Regions from separate parts of the Salinivibrio sp. PR919 genome, predicted to be linked through region 1. Evidence: predicted binding sites of a transcription regulator. Region 1 holds the regulator's gene; each other region holds the start of a gene.
The links. Region 1 encodes CRP, which controls carbon source genes, mostly activating them, when cyclic AMP is high. Its sites were predicted from a motif close to TGTGANNNNNNTCACA; they were not measured.

Region 2: a site for CRP is predicted at 805-820, ahead of cdd (cytidine deaminase). Genes of this name have one in related genera too.
Region 3: a site for CRP is predicted at 2,582-2,597, ahead of BZG83_RS09255 (NupC/NupG family nucleoside CNT transporter). Genes of this name have one in related genera too.

Annotation. Positions count from the first base shown of each region.
Region 1 is NZ_MUFL01000021.1:14,932-26,572, forward strand. It holds gene BZG83_RS05960 (phosphoribulokinase) at 1-636, shown strand, start outside; gene crp (cAMP-activated global transcriptional regulator CRP) at 888-1,520, shown strand; gene BZG83_RS05970 (hypothetical protein) at 1,649-2,515, shown strand; gene BZG83_RS05975 (DUF1338 domain-containing protein) at 2,567-3,361, opposite strand; gene astD (succinylglutamate-semialdehyde dehydrogenase) at 3,372-4,850, opposite strand; gene astA (arginine N-succinyltransferase) at 4,853-5,875, opposite strand; gene BZG83_RS05990 (aspartate aminotransferase family protein) at 5,905-7,122, opposite strand; gene BZG83_RS05995 (anthranilate synthase component II) at 7,415-7,990, opposite strand; gene BZG83_RS06000 (ExeM/NucH family extracellular endonuclease) at 8,088-10,427, opposite strand; gene trpS (tryptophan--tRNA ligase) at 10,627-11,640, opposite strand.
Region 2 is NZ_MUFL01000056.1:11,330-15,233, forward strand. It holds gene cdd (cytidine deaminase) at 1-746, opposite strand, end outside; gene BZG83_RS11255 (ABC transporter substrate-binding protein) at 929-1,687, opposite strand; gene BZG83_RS11260 (winged helix-turn-helix domain-containing protein) at 1,761-2,252, opposite strand; gene sbcB (exodeoxyribonuclease I) at 2,453-3,874, opposite strand.
Region 3 is NZ_MUFL01000040.1:318-4,221, forward strand. It holds partial or broken gene BZG83_RS09245 (hypothetical protein) at 1-420, opposite strand, end outside; tRNA gene BZG83_RS09250 (tRNA-Ser) at 887-977, opposite strand; gene BZG83_RS09255 (NupC/NupG family nucleoside CNT transporter) at 1,158-2,366, opposite strand; gene BZG83_RS09260 (NRAMP family divalent metal transporter) at 2,810-3,904, shown strand, end outside.

The DNA.
Region 1 (11,641 bases):
CTTGAGCAATTTTTTAAAGAATATGGCGAACAAGGCACCGGCAAGTATCGTCGTTATCTACACACCTTTGATGAAGCCGTGCCTTATAATCAAATGCCGGGCACCTTCACTCCCTGGCAAGATCTGCCTGAAAATACCGACGTATTATTTTATGAAGGCTTGCATGGCGGAGTGGTGGATGGTGACGTCAATGTCGCCCAACATGTTGATTTACTGATCGGCATGGTGCCTATCGTTAACTTGGAGTGGATTCAAAAGTTTGTCCGCGATACGCGCGACCGCGGCCATTCCCGCGAGGCCGTTACGGACTCCATTGTGCGTTCCATGGACGATTACTTGCACTATATTACGCCGCAGTTTTCTCGCACGCATATTAACTTCCAACGCGTCCCAACCGTAGATACATCTAACCCGCTGAATGCAAAAGGGATCCCGTCACTCGACGAAAGTTTTGTCGTGATCCGCTTTCGTGGCATGAAGAACGTCGATTTTCCTTATTTACTGCAAATGATCAGTGGCGCCTTTATGTCTCGGCACAACACGCTGGTCGTGCCCGGCGGTAAAATGGGATTTGCGATGGAGCTGATTATTCGCCCCTTGATCCAACAGTTGATTGAGAAAGGCAAGATAGGTTAAGCGCCGTAGCGCACTTAACGTGTATTACTTCTCAGGTCGTGATCTTAGCCACATTTTTGCCGAATTTTTAGGCGGTTGGCTTAGATCAAAATCAAGAAATCCAGATAGAAAAAAGATACACTCTTGTTAACATACAGTGAGCTTGTAGCCTGCGCCAAGACCTCGTATTCTGTGCATTGGACTGATGGGTTTCCATTCAGACAAAGACAGGACGTCGTTGCCGGGCAACACATGCAGAGGAAATAAGTTATATGGTTCCAGGAAAACCTCAAACAGACCCTACACTCGAGTGGTTCCTTTCACATTGTCATATTCACAAGTACCCGTCCAAAAGTACTCTGATCCATGCAGGGGAAAAGGCGGAGACCTTGTACTACATCGTGAAAGGTTCTGTGGCCGTACTAATCAAAGATGAAGAAGGCAAGGAGATGATCCTGTCTTACCTTAACCAAGGTGACTTCATCGGCGAACTTGGTCTGTTCGAAGAGGACCAAGAGCGCACCGCATGGGTACGTGCGAAATCACCTTGCGAAGTGGCAGAAATTTCATTCAAGAAATTCCGCCAGCTGATCCAAGTTAACCCAGACATTTTGATGCGTCTCTCCTCTCAGATGGCGCGTCGCCTGCAAGTGACCAGCCAGAAAGTGGGAGACCTTGCCTTCCTGGACGTGACCGGCCGCATTGCACAAACCCTACTGAACTTGGCGAAGCAACCTGACGCCATGACTCACCCTGACGGCATGCAAATCAAGATCACGCGTCAGGAAATCGGTCAAATTGTTGGCTGTTCGCGTGAGACGGTTGGGCGTATCCTTAAAATGCTGGAAGAGCAGAATCTTATCTCAGCTCACGGTAAAACCATTGTGGTTTACGGCACACGCTAATCCTCGCGTGTTGCGATAAAACCGGCGCTTTTGCGTCGGTTTTTTATTTTTATTGACTGGAAACTCATTACCTAAGTTCTACACTTCAAAAACGACCCATCTAACAACTGATTAACAGGATGTCGTTTATGAGAAGCTTACGTCACACCCTTGCTGCATTGCTACTCGCGGCGGTTTCTTCAACTGCTGCGGCGAATATCACCATTGTCCACCCAGAACCACGGGCTGGCTCTGCCCTCGATTTATACGCTATCGACTTGATTGAGTTTTTAGCGGAAAAATCGGGTGAGTCTGTCACGTTACAGGCCTTTCAAGGCCAAATTGGCTCTCAGTCTCGTAAAGTAGAAATGCTGAAACAAGGACGACTGACGGTAGATTGGCTCGGGGCCGACCGTACCCTTGAGTCAGAGTTACTTCCCATCCGTTATCCAGTTTTTCGGGGTCTCTTAGGCCATCGCTTGTTCATTACTAATCAAGCCACCGAACCCAAGCTTGCACAAATCAGTGACCAAGCAGGGCTCAATAATCTGACCATGATCCAAGGGCAAGGCTGGGCCGATGTGAAGGTCTTGCAGTCAGCGGGATTTCGGGTTCGAGAAATTTCAAGCTTTGAGAATATCTTTAAAGCCGTCGATACCGGACGGGCAGACCTCTTCCCGCGTGCGCTTATCGAACCTTTTAGCGAACTGGCAGAGCGACCTCAATATGCAAATCTGTTGGTCGATCCGCACTTAATGCTGATCTATCGCTTCCCGATGTTCTTGTTTGTATCGCCCCAAAACCCAGAGGTGGCGACCATGCTCAATGATGCCTTTGCGGCCGCCTATCAAGACGGATCCTTCATCGAATTTTTTGAGAATGCGCCTCTGGTAAAAGAGACCTTTGAGAAAGCCAATATTGGTGAGCGCACCTTTATTCGCGTCGACAACCCACATCTGAGTAATGAAACTCAGGCGATTGACGATAAATTCTGGCTCGATATTGAAAGTCGCTAAACACAGCCACCCAAAAAAGGAGAGCATCGCTCTCCTTTTCTTCTCTCGCCACTATTGATGCGTACTTTCAAAGATTTTATCAGCCGAGGCGGCGACAAAACCTTGATAAAGTTCACCGTCCGGAAGCGGATACCGTTTCGCAAACTCGTAGAACCCCCCCGGAATATCATGGCGTGCATCGCTAAATTGCACCGGCACGCGATCAGCCATCGTCGAGGATTGCTCCAAAAAGACTGATGCATCCCCTTTGACCTCCCCGCCAGATTCGTTAATGGTAAAACCATTTTGGCGCAAGGTATCGTTAACCGCTTGACAGCTATCATGGTTGTTCAGCTGATTCACGCTGACGGTAAAGTGGTTCGCCCCATAGCCATGCGCTGCCACCCAAGCTGCATATTCACTTTCATCCGCTAACGTCTTGTAGGTTTGCCAATCCAACTCCCACAAACGTCCTTGATGAAGAAAATCGCTCCCTTTCAGCGCATCATCGTCTACATTCGCCACTAAGTCGCGCACGATGGATTGCAATGTTGTCGAGCATTGGCCCACCATCAATTCACTAATAAACACTTTCGGCATCAAAGGGTCGGGATGCTCGTAGTGACGTGCGTTGAGCTTCTTCGCTTCAAAGGTGTACTCACCTTTCGGTTCATAGCCCAACGCAATAAAAGGACGGGCAAGCTTGTCCAGCCCTACATTAGGCAGTGCAAAGGTGCGCAGTGCAATGTGATCATTGATCAGGGGTTGGCCTTCTTCGAGCAACCCATGCACTTTCTGCGCAGAAGGGCAAAGACGCTGGGTGTAGTCTTGCCACAGTCTGTCAAATAACGCTTGGCAACTATCCATGTTGTTCTCCTTAATCAAGAGGCGTGATCCCCGGCGCAAAGCTCTCGGGCAAGGTGACCTGCTCGCCTTCCATCGATGCCATAGGGTAGGCACAATAATCGGCGGCATAATAAGCACTTGGACGCAGGTTACCCGACGCGCCCGGACCACCAAATGGTGCATCCCCACTGGCACCGGTCAATTGACGGTTACGGTTTACAATACCGGCGCGAATATGGTCAAGGAAGTATTGCCATTCACCATCGTCGTCACTGATAAGGCCTGCCGATAAGCCGTAGCGGGTATCATTCGCTTTCGTCAATGCATCGGCCATATCGGTGTAACGCTGCACCTGCAATAAAGGACCGAAGTATTCTTCATCGGGTAACTCGGCGATCCCGCTAACATCAATGATCCCCGGCGAGATCACGGCATCATGGCGATGTTCACAAGCGACGACTGGCTTGCCACCGAGATCGATCAGTTTTTGCTGAGTGGCTAAGATCCCTTCGGCTGCCGCCACAGAGATCTGTGCGCCCATAAAGGGCGCCGGATCATCGAATTGGCCGCCCACACGGATCGTTTTAGTCCACGCTGCCAAGCGCGCCAAGATCTTGTCACCCACCTCCCCTTTAGGAAGAAGCAAACGACGTGCACACGTACAACGCTGACCGGCACTGAGGTAAGCCGATTGAATAATGGTATAAACCGTGGCATCCACACCACTATGTTTATCACTGATAACCAGTGGGTTATTGCCCCCCATTTCCAATGCCAGCATTTTGTCCGGTTGGCCGGCAAACTGGCGATGGAGGATGTGTCCGGTGTTGGCACTCCCGGTAAATAGAAGGCCATCAATACCTCGCGCTTGTGCTAGCGCTTCGCCGGTATCACGACCCCCTTGCACCAAGTTAATCAGCCCAGCAGGTAGACCGGCTTCTAACCAGTAGCCAAGGGTTTGTTCAGCCACTTTAGGCGTCAGTTCGGATGGCTTGAAAACCACACTGTTTCCGGCCAATAGTGCCGGGACAATATGGCCATTAGGCAAGTGACCGGGGAAATTATACGGCCCAAACACTGCCATCACACCAAGGGGACGATGCCGCAGTACAGCTTGCGTACCATTGACGTCTTTTTCCCGCGATCCTGTACGTTCATGGTAAGCGCGCAGCGAAATGGCAATTTTACCCACCATGGCGCCCACTTCGGTTTTGGTTTCCCAAAATGGCTTACCGGTTTCTTCAGCGATGGTACGCGCCAGATCGTCGGTATTGGCTTTCACAATTTCAGCGAAGCGTTCTACCAAGGCTTGGCGCTCGGCAAAATCGGTATTCCGCCAAGTAAGAAAGGCTTGTCGTGCCGCGCTTACCGCTTGTTCAACCTGCGGTTTCGTGGCTTCATTGCCTTGCCAAATACAACGGCTATCAAAAGGGTTTAGCGAAGTCATGACGTCGCCTTCACCCGGCGTCCATTCACCATTGATCAAATGGCCTGCGGTTTGATGTGTCATCCTTACTCCTCCATCGCGATCAAACGGAGTCGATCGCCGTCTTTAACTTGCAGCGCTTCGGCAACCTCTGGCGCAATCACAACGTGATTGGTTTCCGGATCAAGTGCCGCTTTCGCCGCAGTCGCGCGGAAGCCCGCAAAATCGGTATTCGAAATTAAGTAGTGCTGAGCACTGCTATGCTCACGCACGCTAGCCGTCGCATTAAATGAATGGCGGACCGATTCGATATTGTGGCGCAAACACTCGACCGTTGGACCGGCATCAAAGATGTCCACATATCCTCGGCATGAAAAGCCTTCTTTCTCCAACAGACGCAGTGCTGGCCGTGTTTTCGGGTGCACTTGTCCAATCACAGCACGCGCTTCTTCACTCAACAGACTGACGTAAATCGGCAACTTAGGCATTAAGTCGGCAATAAACCCTTTCGCACCGATACCGGTTAGGTAATCGGCCAAAGTAAAGTCAATCGAAAAGAAGTTGTCCTTAAGCCACTGCCAGAACGGCGAATTGCCATCATCATCAGACACGCCACGCATTTCGGCAAAAATCACATCCGCAAAGCGCTCAGGAAACTCAGCGAGCATCAAGAAGCGACACTTGGAAAGCAGTTTACCGTTGAGGCCACCTCGAAACTCAGGACGCAAAAACAGGGTGCAAATTTCCGTCGCTCCGGTGTAGTTGTTACCAAACGTCAGCACTTCAACAATGTTATGGACATTGAGCTTGCGCGATGAGTGCACCACTTTAGTTAAGTGATAACTATAAAAGGGGCTATCGAGGCCGATTGCCGCCTCGATCCCCGTGGTGCCCGCAACCTCACCTGTTTCGGTATCTTCGGCCACCATCAGGTAGCCTTCCATGCCAGGGCTAGTGACGTGCTTGGCAAAGCTTTCTAGCGAATTGTTGATACGTCCTTGTAGCAAATCGGCATCAACCGGCAATGAGGTAAATCCATGACCGGACTCTTCCGCACACAACATCAGTGCATCAAAATCTGACGCACGGATAGGCCGAATAACTAACATCTCAAATCCCTCCGAGTGTAAAGGCCGCCTTATGCAGCAACGACCTTCGCAATAGCACGATCAAGGCGCGCCATACCTTCTTCAATATCCGCTTTGGTAATCACCAATGATGGGGTGAAACGCACCACATTCGGGCCCGCGACCAGCACCAGCAAGCCTTCCTCACCGGCCGCCACTAAGATGTCTCGCGCACGCCCTTCCCACTCCTTGTTGAGTGCCGCGCCAAGCAACAAACCTTTACCGCGCACTTCACTGAAGATGCCGTATTTATCGTTGATCGCTTCTAGACCATCGCGGAACCACTGTTCGCGCTCAATAACACCGTCAAGAACCTCGGGTTTGGTCACTTCGTCCACCACCGCTTCTGCGACCGCACATGCCAAGGGGTTACCGCCATAGGTTGAGCCATGCGTCCCCGGTTTCATGTGTGCCGCTAGGGCTTCGGTGGTCAACATGGCACCAATCGGGATCCCCCCACCCAGTGACTTAGCGGTGGCTAAGATATCGGGAGCGACGCCCGATTGTTGATACGCATAGAAGGTGCCCGTACGGCCATTACCGGTTTGCACTTCATCGAAGATCAGCAAGGCATTGTGTTTGTCACACAGCTCACGTACACCTTCCAAGAAACCCGGCTCTGGAGGAATAATGCCGCCTTCACCTTGCAGTGGCTCCATCATCACCGCACAAGTGCGATCGGAGATATGATCAGCCAGCGCTGCTAAGTCATTGTATGGCAGGTGGGTAATATCACCCGGCTTAGGACCAAAACCGTCAGAATAAGCAGGTTGACCGCCCACGGTGACCGTGAAGAAGGTGCGACCATGGAAACCTTTGCTAAACGCAATGATTTCGCTTTTGTGCTCGCCGTGTTCTTCTTTTGCCCAGCGGCGCGCCAACTTTAGCGCTGCTTCGTTCGCTTCGGCGCCAGAGTTTGCGTAGAAAACACGATCCGCAAATGACAACTCAGTGAGGCGCTTTGCAAGACGCAATGCAGGTGCATTCGTCATGACGTTGCTTAAGTGCCAAAGCTTTTGAGCTTGCTCAGTCAACGCATCCACCATGACGGGATGACAATGGCCCAAACAGCTCACCGCAATCCCACCCGCAAAGTCGACGTACTCTTGCCCTTCTTGGTCCCAAATGCGGGAGCCTTTGCCGTGATCTGGGATCATGGGCATCGGGTTGTAGCAAGGTACCATCACTTCATCAAAGAGTTTACGTTCTACTTTTTTGTCCATCGTCATCACTCAATCCTTCTGTGTTTTTTCCATGACGCATAGTATTTACATTCTTTTAACCGCGGCAATAGCAGATTATTTTTTCTTTTCAGCAGAATAACAAATACCATGCAAATTAGAGATATAGTTATGCACAAAGTGTGAGGCGAAAGAAGCGCCTAATCAGCAAGGCTGAGATGCCTGTAAGGCATGAGTGGTGCGGGATGACGGTGATGGCTGCATAAGGTTGCAGCCACTGATAATCACGTCAGAAAAAACGAAATGTGAAAATAGTGATAAAGATCGCTATTTTTTGTAACTATTGCTGTAAGAAATTCGCCAGTAAGTCATGGCCGTGTTCAGTCAAAATGCTCTCCGGATGGAATTGTACCCCCTCAATTGGCAGGGTTCGGTGCTTCAATCCCATAATGATTTGGCGACCATCGGGCTCAGTGGTGGTCGCTGTCACGGTCAAACAATCAGGCAGGGTTTGCGGGTCAACCACCAACGAGTGATACCGTGTGACGATAAACGGACTGGGTAAGCGGTTAAATACCCCTTGATGATCATGTTCGACCAACGACGTCTTACCGTGCATCACCGCATTGGCGCGGATCACCGACGCACCAAAGACCTGTGCAATGGACTGATGGCCAAGACACACGCCTAAAATCGGTATCTGTCCGGCAAAATGGCGAATGACCTCGAGAGAAATCCCCGCCTCATTCGGCGTACAAGGACCAGGAGAGATCACTAAATGGGAGGGCTCCATCGCCTCAATGTCTGCGATAGCCAACTCGTCATTGCGTTTAACACACACGTCCACGCCCAATTGGCAAAAGTACTGATAGAGGTTGTAGGTAAAGGAGTCGTAATTATCGATGATAAGAAGCACTGTGCTGCGCCATCCGATTGAAAACCGGAATGATGCTAACACAGTGCCTGACAAGCGTCATCCGCGGGCGGTGTTGCCACTGCCCGCAGTGATTAAATTAACGTAGTTGGCAACGGAAGCCGGTGTAACGGACCGACATGGGCTGACTCGCCGGCGCACTGCCACAATAGACGGGGATCAAACCCAGCGCTTTCACAGTGACCTCGATACGATCATCTTTATCAAGTTTCAGCCCTTTTACCAATGGGCTTTGCGTATCAAAGGTGCGTTGTGAGCGCCATTTCATCCAAGCGTGATCAGGACTTTTTTGTCCATTCAGCATCGGAATAATCGGCAAAATACTGCGGTTATTAATGGTAACCGATACAGGCACAACCGGATCCGGATACGCCAAAGACACAATCACAGGGTCATGATCTGACGAAGAGAACGGATTGGTCGATTTCACCAAATCCCCAGTGTAACGACGACCGTATTCAAACAAGGTGCTTTCGACCGAGTTGATGTGCCAGTCTTCCACACCGACGACTTTTTCCGCCAAGCTAGCGCTGGCGATGGCGTGGTCGAGACTCCCCAATTCACCCGAGTACGAGTAGGAATAGGCTTTATCACCCAATCGCGCCGTGGCGAGATTGATATAGCCCAGGCCTTTCTCTACCGCTTGTGCGGTCGGATGCATAGGTACACCGCGAATTTCCGTGCCTGCGGCTGTCATGATATCGCGCTGATTCGGCTGACGTTGGTAGTCGGTTAATACACGGACCGGATCTTCTTTCGCGTACGCATTGAGATCGCCAAGGATCAATACGTCTCCATCCAGCTGCTGCAGACGATCGCGTAATGTCACTGCCGCGGAGACACGGAAAGCATTACAATGTCCTTGTAAATCTGCGGTATCCGTCTCGAATTCACCCGCGATCCAATCTTCATAACAGCCTGATCCTTTCGACTTAAAGTGGTTAACCACAATATGTAACGGCTCGCCATTAATGCTAAACGCTTGCAGCAGGCTGTCGCGTTGATACTTATTAAGCTCGCGCGTTTCGCCCTCAGGGTTTTCACCACTTATATGCTGCTCGGGCATAGCAACCGCTTGTGCGTCACCGGCTAACGAGACTTTTGCAGGGCGGTAAATCATGCCGACCATGATCGCATCAGAGCCAAAAAACGCGCCCTGATTTTTCACCGCATCGCTAGGTTCAACAAACTGATAATGGTCTGCAGGATCCGCAAACTCTGCGTTGAGGTGGGTCACCAAATCGGCAATGGCGCTTCCAGCTTCAAACCCATTATTTTCAAGTTCCATCAAGCCAACGATATCAGCATCCATCGCGCGGAGGGCATTGACAATCTTGGTACGTTGGAGCTCAAACTCAGCGGCGGTTTTAGCGCCTCGGTTGCAACCACGCTTGGCGTCCGCATGGTCGCGATCTTTACAGGTGACATTTAAAGGGCCACCAATGGCGCTGGCACTGGTGAAATAGTTGAGTACGTTAAAGCTGGCGACTTTAATGTCGGTATTCGGTACCGTCGCGGGTGCATCTTGACGATCGTGAAGGTGTACAATGTCACCGGCGGTAATGGTGTTGGTCGCCACTAAACGGTACTGATCGTAGCTAAAGCCCATCACGCCAGACAAATGCTCAATACGATCGCCAATACGTAGATAGCCTTGCTCAGCGTCGAGTCCAGGGAAATAGGGAATTTGTCCATCTTTGGCTTTTTGATCACTTTCGATATAAAGCTGATTCGCCGCATTGTTCGCCGCAAGCGCTTTCGCTTCGTCGGTTAACGCTGGATAAAGTTGCGTGGGTTTAAATAAAGGAGTGCGGTGCGTTAACACCATATTGTTGCGAAACGCGTCGTAGTCAAAGCCAAAATTACGGGTGATCACCAGCTCACTGTCCGCGTCCATGGTCACATACATGCCTTCGTAACGCTCAAGTGCATCCTTTAACGACTCACCGTGATCCACACGAATGGCAGTCGGGGCCAACGGGCCATAATACGGGCCCTTAGCCACTTGATTATCGGTCACACCCAATTGCGTATGACCATAATACTCTTTGACCTTACCACTGGCACATAAGGTGTCACCGGGCTGCAAATTGAGAGCATCAGCGTCCCGCAAGTACACAAACAAGCCATCGGACGTGGCGCGATTGCCATCCCCTTGAGGATCTTGAATCCAAACCCCTTTATAAAGGCCTTGGGTCACCGCAGTGACCACACCTTGTACCGCATAGGTTTTATCGGAGCTGTATTTGCCCGCCGGGACCAATGGGCTGCGCTCACCGTCACCTTGGATCGCATAAATGGGCGTGGTGGGCGTCATACCGCACTGGTAGGTTTGCTCGAGGGGGGCTTTGGCGGCCGCGGGCATGGCGAGTCCCGCCATCATCAATGCTAGCGGCGACCACATCAGTGGCTTTTTCATACCTGTTCCTTCACGTAGTTTGAGTGATTACTCGAATTTCGCGCGCATTATTAACGATGGATACACAGAATGGCGTGATTTGGCTCGCATCAGAAACAGTTACTATTGATGGACTTATAAGAAGTGAGAGTTGGGTTCCGGTCTGATCAAAAAAGCAGCGGAATCGGCCGCTGCTTTTTTATACCGTCATATTCGTGTGCTACACGCGTGGAACAAAACCCACGGCGTCATACACTTTACGCAAGGTTTGCTGTGCGCGTGCCGATGCATGCTCAGCACCTTTTTGCATCACACTGTCGAGCAGTGCACGGTCAGCGCGGTACTCATGATAACGCGCTTGGAGAGGCTCGAGCATCGCCACCACCGCTTCAGCCGTATCTTTTTTCAGATGGCCATACATTTTGCCTTCGTAGGCTTTTTCTAGTGCGGCAATTGACTCACCGGTCGCCCCGGACAGCAAACCAAGCAAGTTAGAGACACCCGGCTTTTGCTCGATATCAAAATGGACACGCGGAGGTTCTTCCGAGTCGGTAACCGCACGTTTGATTTTCTTGGCAATGGCTTTGGGATCTTCGAGCAAACCAATCACGTTATTACGGTTATCATCCGACTTCGACATTTTCTTGGTCGGATCTTGCAAGCTCATCACCCGAGCATTCACATCAGGAATGTAAGGCTCAGGCATGGTAAAGACATCGCCGTAACGGTTGTTAAAGCGCGTGGCAATGTCACGGGCAAGTTCTAGGTGCTGCTTCTGATCATTACCTACAGGCACTTGATTGGTTTGATACAGCAAAATATCTGCCGCCATCAGCACTGGATATCCAAATAGACCGGCGTTGATATTCTCAGCATGACGCTGCGATTTATCTTTAAACTGAGTCATGCGGTTCAGCTCACCCATTTGGGTGTAACAGTTCAATACCCAGCCCAATTGCGCATGCTCTGGCACGTGCGATTGTACAAACAAGTTACTTTTCTCGGGGCTCACGCCCACCGCCAAGCACAACGCCAGCGCATCCAAGGTTGCTTCGCGTAACGCATCCGCATCTTGATGAACGGTAATCGCATGCAAATCCACCACACAGTATTGGCAGTCATAATCATCTTGCATCTGTTCCCACTGACGCAGCGCGCCTAGATAGTTACCGATACTTAGTTCACCCGAGGGCTGCACACCACTCAGTACAATGGGTTTTGAAGATTGACTCATG
Region 2 (3,904 bases), on a different contig from region 1:
GCGGCAATTAAAGCAACTTGCAGTGGAGGCAAACTCGGATTAAAGGCCGCATTTTCAGCATACATTCCTTTAAACACATGACCGTCATTTGTTTCAATCGCGACACCGCTGTAGTTACTGGAATAAGGCGCATGGCTAATGTTCGCCGCTTCAACGGCTTGTTTAAGCAGAGGATCGTCAATATCGTCTGCCGTTAAGCCTTGCGTTTGGTCGGTAAGCAGTCGCGCTTCAATACCGAGGTCGGCAGGGCCAAATGCTTCGGGAAGGTAAGTGTGCAGTGATTTAGCGTCCGATTTAGGCAGTTGAATCACTAAGTCCTCAGCACCATTTAACTCGTTCATAAACTGACGACAGTGACCGCAAGGGCTGTAATTAATGGTGATGTCGGTTAAGCGCGTCGCCCCTTTGGTCCATGCGTGGCTGATCGCAGCTTGCTCTGCATGCACGGTTTGTCCAAGTTGAACGCCAGTCAGTTCGATATTTGCACCTAGGTATAAAGTGCCATCTTCTCCTCTGACAATCGCCCCTACATTAAAACGAGAAATGGGTGTCACCGCATAAGCTGCGGCTAATGGGAGCAAAGCAAGGCGCAATGCCGCGCCAGACAGGCCACTTGCGGCTTCCATGTCTGCCACTTGCGCGGGCGTAAAGGTCGCATCAAACGCCGATGCGTGAAGCCATTCCGAGACGGTGCTCTGTAGTGAGTCTGGCAATTGTGTCAGTGCGTCAATGAGTGCGGTTCGCATAGCATCACTTCTAAATGGTTAACGGCCTATCAGTGTAGAGAAGCGATTTTGATAAATGTGTGAGTAATGTCACGCATAGGATGCAAATACGATCTTGTTGCTCAAACTTAGAGTGACGTCAACATTTTTAAGCCTGTAAATACAGTCACTATGATTGCTTTTAAATACAAGTGTGCAGGTTGCTATTCAGGCTGCCAATCCACGTAAGGGCGATGAACTTTATAGTACTCACGCGCTAACGTGCCATTTTCACGCAGGCGTGTGATCAACGCAGTGAGGTAGGCATCAATAGCCTCACCTTTCTCTCCCTTAGGGATCACAAATACATCTTGAAAATCAGCGAAGTGAGCACGACGAATATTTGTTAATCCTAACTGTTTGAGTATTAAATCTGCTTCTTCTTGCGCCCACACGAATCCGTCAATACGGCCTGCAGCAAGGCGACGTAAAGATTGCGTAATACTGTGGGAGCGTGTGACTTTAAATGGCATGTAGTAGGGCACGGCTTCGATCGTGTAACGCTCGGGATTAGCCCAAAGGACATCAACCGGTAGCGGCTTATGTTTGTTGGTATACAAAACATGGGTAACATCGCCAAACGATTCGCTGCTAAATGCAAACGGTAAATCGGTGACTGTTTTCGTTGGACGCACGGCAGGTAGCATTAAATCGGCGTTGCCCTGTACGATGCCATTAATCGCGCGATGAATGGGAAAAACTTCAATGTCGATTTGTACGTTCGGATCTTGCGCATCGAGAAAGCGCACAAAATCCACGAAAGGCCCTGACCCGTCAAGTTGAATCAGACCTGGCAGTTCCCCCATATGGATCACGAGTGTTTGTGGTACACCGTTTTGATGATTGGTGCCGCTCTGTGCCCATGCGGCAGGGGCCGACAGAAGAGTAATGTAGAGTAGCAATAGCAACAAATGTTTTGCCATGTCGCCTCCATTCTACTGATAAAAAGCTTGCGAGCAGATGTTGTGTGCTCGCTAGCCCACAAGAATAAAACTCCTAAGTGAGCAACGCTGTAATGCCAATAATCACACTGGCAGCGCTAAGTAATACGATCAGTGGTTTGGTGATACTAAAGTCTGCCGCTTGTAAATCATCTGGCTTGGCGAGCGATGGTGTCTCATCGGCTTGTGGTTGCGCTCTCGGTGCGGGTCGGTGCGACAGGGTTTGTTGGGGTAGGGCAACGCGGTAGCCAAACTCGCCCACCACTTCGAATGGCAAGCATTTTTTGCCGTTACGATAGGATTTTGCCATTAAAGACGTCACCACACTTTGGTGCTGCGCAAACGAGCTATCCGGTAACGCGACTTGCTTAAACAGCGTGCGGCTGGATAACACTTCTCCCGCGTAGTAACAAAGCATTTCTAGCATGCGTGACTCTTCGTAGGACAGTACCGTGATGGTTTGGTCGGTCCAATATAAGGTTCTGCTTTCTGGTTCGAAATCAACATCCGCAAATCGATAACAGCGCGTATTCACTTTGGTTGTCATGATTGAGCCCACTCCACACGATACTCTTTTTAAAAGTGTGGACTCAAATCACGGATCTGCAACTAGAATATGGACGTTTTTTTTGGTAGGCGAAGTTGGGCAGCGTGTGAGGAAATATTTAAAAATGATTATCTATCAATAGTATAGGAGGTGACTCCCTTGCCAGCGGCTCAGATGGCACCACGGCAAGGGAAGCAAAATTAACTGACCAAGGATTCCACATAGTGGTACACCGCTTTAAGGATCTTCAGCTGGTGTTCGTCATCTTGATGGGCGTCGACCAATTGCTGTAAGTTTTCCATGTATGCGGGCAGGTGGGTCTCGAAATAGTCGCGACGGTGCATAAACCACTTTTGCTGCTCAGCGTCAGTCAGTGTCCACGGATAATTACGCGCGCGATAGCGGAACAGCAGCGGCTTTATACGCCAGTCATCGACGCTCAAATCGAGCGCGGCAAGGTTTTCAGGATCGCGCGCACGAATAATTTCCATTGCACTTTGATCGCTTTTCGAGAAAAAACCTGCATATAGGGCACTATCGACGTCTTGATCGTCAAAAGGTTTTGATTCGGCAAAGACGGCAACCAGTTTTTCTCTTAGCTCTGGTGCGGCTTTTAGCGCTTTTAGATGACGCAAGCAGGCTTCGCGATCTACCCCTAAGCGCGCAGCATCTTCCGGACGTAGCGTTTTGGCATCGGCTAAGATCGGGCATTTATTGATGTGAACCAGTTTCAGTGGTGCAGGTAATTCATCCTCCGCGAGTGCGTGATGAGGCGTATACAAACGCTCGCGCAGCGCATCGGCATCTAGCTCAAAAAGAGGTGCTGGGTCTCGCGCCAAATCAATGGTGATCACCGCATTGGGATTTTCAGGATGCCAAGCAACCGGCACGATCCAACTGGTGTTGCTTCGCTCGGTGCCAAACATACCCGAGACATGAACCAGTGGGGTCATATTCACCACATCAATCAAGGTTTTGATTTTGTTTTTATGACGATGGGTCAGTAAATAATTAAATAAACGCGGTTGCGCAGCTTTTACTTTTTTGGCGAGCTCAATGGTGGCGTATACATCCGCCATAGCATCATGCGCATTGCTATGCTCAATGCCGTTGGCAACAGACAGTTTTTCTAGCTTAAAGCTTGGCTTACCATTTTCATCGAGCGGCCACTCAATACCCTCGGGGCGCAACGCATAGCAAGCGCGCATCACATCGAGTAAATCCCACCGTGAATTTCCGTTTTGCCAACTCCAACCGTACGGATCATAAAAGTTACGGTACAACGTGTAGCGGGTCACCTCATCATCAAAGCGTACATTGTTATATCCGAAGACACAGGTATTTGGCTGAGAGATCGCCTCATGGATACGGGCGATAAATTCGGGCTCAGGTAAGCCTTTTTTCACCGCTAACTGTGGTGTGATCCCGGTGATTAAGCAGGCTTCTGGTGCGGGCAAATAATCATTCGGTGGCTGACAAAACAGCACTAAGGGCTCGCCAATAACGTTGAAATCGCTATCAGTGCGCACGCCGGCAAACTGACAAGGGCGGTCTTTACCCGGGTGGGTGCCAAAGGTCTCAAAGTCGTAGATAAAAAACGTTGGCTGGGCGGTGTCGGTCACAATCGCATCCAATCTGATCAAAGAAAAGAA
Region 3 (3,904 bases), on a different contig from region 1:
AGTTGGGGATGAGTCATACTTCAGCAAAACTTCTCGATTAAAGAATACTGGTGTTAGAAAACCTTCATCCCAAGGTCTTTTAAGACCAGGAATGTATTTGTAGTCATCAGAATCATATATAAATGGAACAGAGCCAAAGCCGAAATCTTGATTCGTTTTGTTTCGAGTGACTTTTACTATATCACTCGACCTCTTCGTTGCCTGCTCGTGCAGATGAATTACTGCAAAGCGGGAATCATCAGGGAGGTATTTCTCATTGCATTTTGGACAATGCAGCATTGGAAGCCCGTTGATACTTATTTCAACGCCACTTACAGTTTCAGAAAAATCATCAAACACTAAATCAAGATGCCCATTGCACTTGTCACAGTACAGCCTTTGAATATGGCCAGATTTAGGGAAAAATTCTTTGAGATCCATCGATGTTCCTTGGACACTTAACATTGCATTAGTGCGCGTGCTCGATTTTTCAAAACCGTTATACGCATCTACTATCACCTAAATTACTGTTATTAAGACGACTTTCAACGCTTCAAGCAATCAACTCGTCTGCAAAAATGTGCGTGCCGTCCATCACAGCTCAGGCGTTCACATTACCCCGAAAAGATACCAACTAACCCATCACGCGTTACCACGCAGGAGCGTGGGAACGAGGTGATAGGCACCGCTATACCAATGGATTGACTTAAACACCCATGCTACCGCCCACTGGTTGGCGGCGTCCAAAAGGCCATGTATGGGCGAGAATTTTAGGGGGCTTAGATTATCAAACGCTGGGTAATGTGTTTAGACAAAGGCGTCTAAAATGTTGGCGTGGTCAGGGTTTGGGGATTTGTAGGGGCATAAATGCAAAAAGCCGCTGAATAATCAGCGGCTTTTCGGTATGTGGCGGAGAGATAGGGATTTGAACCCTAGAAGGGCTATTAACCCTTGCCGGTTTTCAAGACCGGTGCTTTCAACCACTCAGCCATCTCTCCGGAACGCGGCGTATATTATTGGGTTCGTTGTGGGTTGTAAACCCTTTATTTGCCGCTTTTGGTCTGTTCGCTCAAGCCGTGATCAGGTTGGCGATATTGCTAGCAAAAGGCGATTAGCTTACCGCCAATCGCCCTCCTTTTACTGAGACACTTTAATAGAATCTTTTTACTTCACAGTACTTATAGCGCGATAAAAATACCCGCCAGAGCCGCACTCATTAGGTTGGCAAAGGTGGCGGCAATCACTGCGCGCACGCCCAAGCTTGCCACATCTTTGCGACGCTCTGGCACCATCGCACCAATCGAGCCGAGCTGAATGGCAATCGAGCCAATATTAGCAAAGCCACACAAGGCAAAGGTCACGATGACTTGGCTTTGCACCGACAAGTTCGCTTTGATATCAGAAAACGATAAGAAGGCAACAAACTCGTTAAGCGCAATTTTCTGGCCAAGCAAGTTACCCACGGTGAAGATCTCGTGCACCGGTACACCGGTGAGTAGTGCCAGCGGTGAGAACAGGTAGCCAAACAGCATTTCTAGGCTTAGACCGTCAATGTCAACCAACTCACCTAAGCTACTCAGCCCAGCGTTTAGCATCGCAATCACACTGATAAAGGCCACCAGCATGGTGCCCACAGCCACCGCGACTTTCATGCCATTCATCGCGCCGCTGGCGAGGGCGTCAATCGCATTGGCTTGATCGCTGTCACTGATCTCCACATGGTTTTGCTCTGCGGGTGTCTGTGTTTCCGGCACAATGATTTTTGCCATCAAAAGTCCGCCGGGGGCAGCCATAAAGCTCGCGGCAATCAGGTATTTCAAATCCACACCCATCGCCGCATATCCGCCTAGCACGCTACCGGCGACCGAGGCCATGCCTCCCACCATCACGGCGAAGAGTTCAGAGCGTGTCATTTGGCTAAGAAAAGGGCGAACTACCAAAGGAGATTCGCCCTGAGAAAGAAAGATGTTGCTGGTTGCCACCAGAGACTCTGCTCGGCTGGTGCCGAGTAATCGCTGTATACCACCGCCGAGAAGTTTAATAACCCACTGCATAATGCCGAGATGATAAAGGAGGGATATCAGCGCACTGATAAAAATGATTAGCGGCAGAACTTTAACAGCGAAAATAAACCCGTCGTTGGCGAGAGGGCCAAACACAAACTCAATGCCTTCGTTGGCAAATGAAAGCAGCTTCGCCGCGCCATTGCTCATAGAACCCAGCATGGCTTGTCCTACTGGAATGTAAAGCACCAGTGCGGCAAAACCCGCTTGTAGGCCAAATGCCCCAAGCACTGTACGCCAGTTGATCGCTTTACGGTTAGAGGAGAACGCATAGGCGCACAAAAACAGAGCGACGATGCCGGCCGCACTATAGAGAAGTTGCATAAATAGAATACCTTGCCGTGTTGTGTTGCACTTGCGGTACAGATGAGTACGACACGCTGCCAAGGTGGCAAGAGGTTCCATCATGCGTTACATCGTACCGCGGGTTCGGTGAAGGTGGGCCCAACCTTGGACACTTTTTCTTCAGCCGCGAATCGCGACACAGCCACTCTTTGCCTATGGGCTGGCGAAGAGCGCATGTTGGGCGGGCATTCTATTGTGATTTGAGTCGCATRTCCAGCTAAATTTGGCCTTTGATCACATTTTATTCTCGGCCGCTCACCGAGCGCTACGACGATGGTCGGATAGGCTGCGAGATGGGTTTTTGGCAAGATTGGTTGACACAGATCGCTCATATGTTATTGATAACCTGCTATTGACAATAAAATTAATCAAATAGCGATAAAAACAAACACAACAACGCAATTATTATAAAGGAAACAATCATGCAAACCGTCTCTCCTCACGAGGCCGGATCGCGTTTATCTGTGATCCAACGTGTTCGCGCCTTGGGGCCGGGCATTATGATGGCCGCTGCCGCCGTGGGTGGTTCTCATCTGGTTGCCTCAACCAAAGCCGGTGCCATTTATGGTTGGCAATTGGCCGCATTAATCCTGCTGGTAAATCTCTTTAAATACCCTTTTTTCCGCGCAGGCGTGCAATACACCGCAGGAACCGGCGAAACCTTAGTAGAGGGCTATGCCCGCCTCGGCCGCGGATATCTGTGGCTTTTTATCGTGCTCAGCGCGGTATCCGGCGTGATCAATACAGCCGCACTGACTTTATTTAGCGCCAGTCTGCTGAGCTATTTTGTGCCGTTTGATCTCTCCCTGACCGCCCTTTCCATCATTATTGTAATGACTTGTTTGGTCATTCTAATTGCTGGCCATTACAAGGCGCTGGATTGGCTCTCTAAAGTGATTATGGCAACGCTCACCTGTGCCACCTTGGTTGCGGTGACTGTGGCAATCGGCAACCCTGTCGCGGTTGAGCCTAATTTTCAGGCTCCGTCCATTTGGTCAATCACGGCGATTGGCTTTATCGTGGTCACCATGGGTTGGATGCCCGCCCCGATTGAAATTTCTAGCATCACCTCGGTGTGGCTAAAGCGCAAAGCGCAATCTGAGCCCATCAATGCTAAAGCGGCGCTGTTTGATTTTAACGTCGGCTATATCGGCACCGCTGCATTGGCAATTGTGTTTCTATCACTCGGTGCCCTGCTGTTGCATGGCAGTGGGGTTGAATTAAAGCAATCGGGGATTGGCTTCTCGCATCAATTGGTTGGCCTGTATGCCGCCACGATTGGTGAATGGTCCCGCTATTTGATCGCGGTGGTCGCCTTTTTCTGTATCTTCGGCAGCACCATTACCGTGATCGACGGGTATGCGCGGGTCGTGTCTGAATCGCAGCGCTTATTGCGTCGCCAGCCACAAGCCTCGCCACAGGTCAATCAAGGCTGGATGTTAATCACGGCCGTATTAGCGCTCGGTATTGTCGCGTTTTGGACCGGTGCATTACTAACCATGCTCGATTTCGCCATG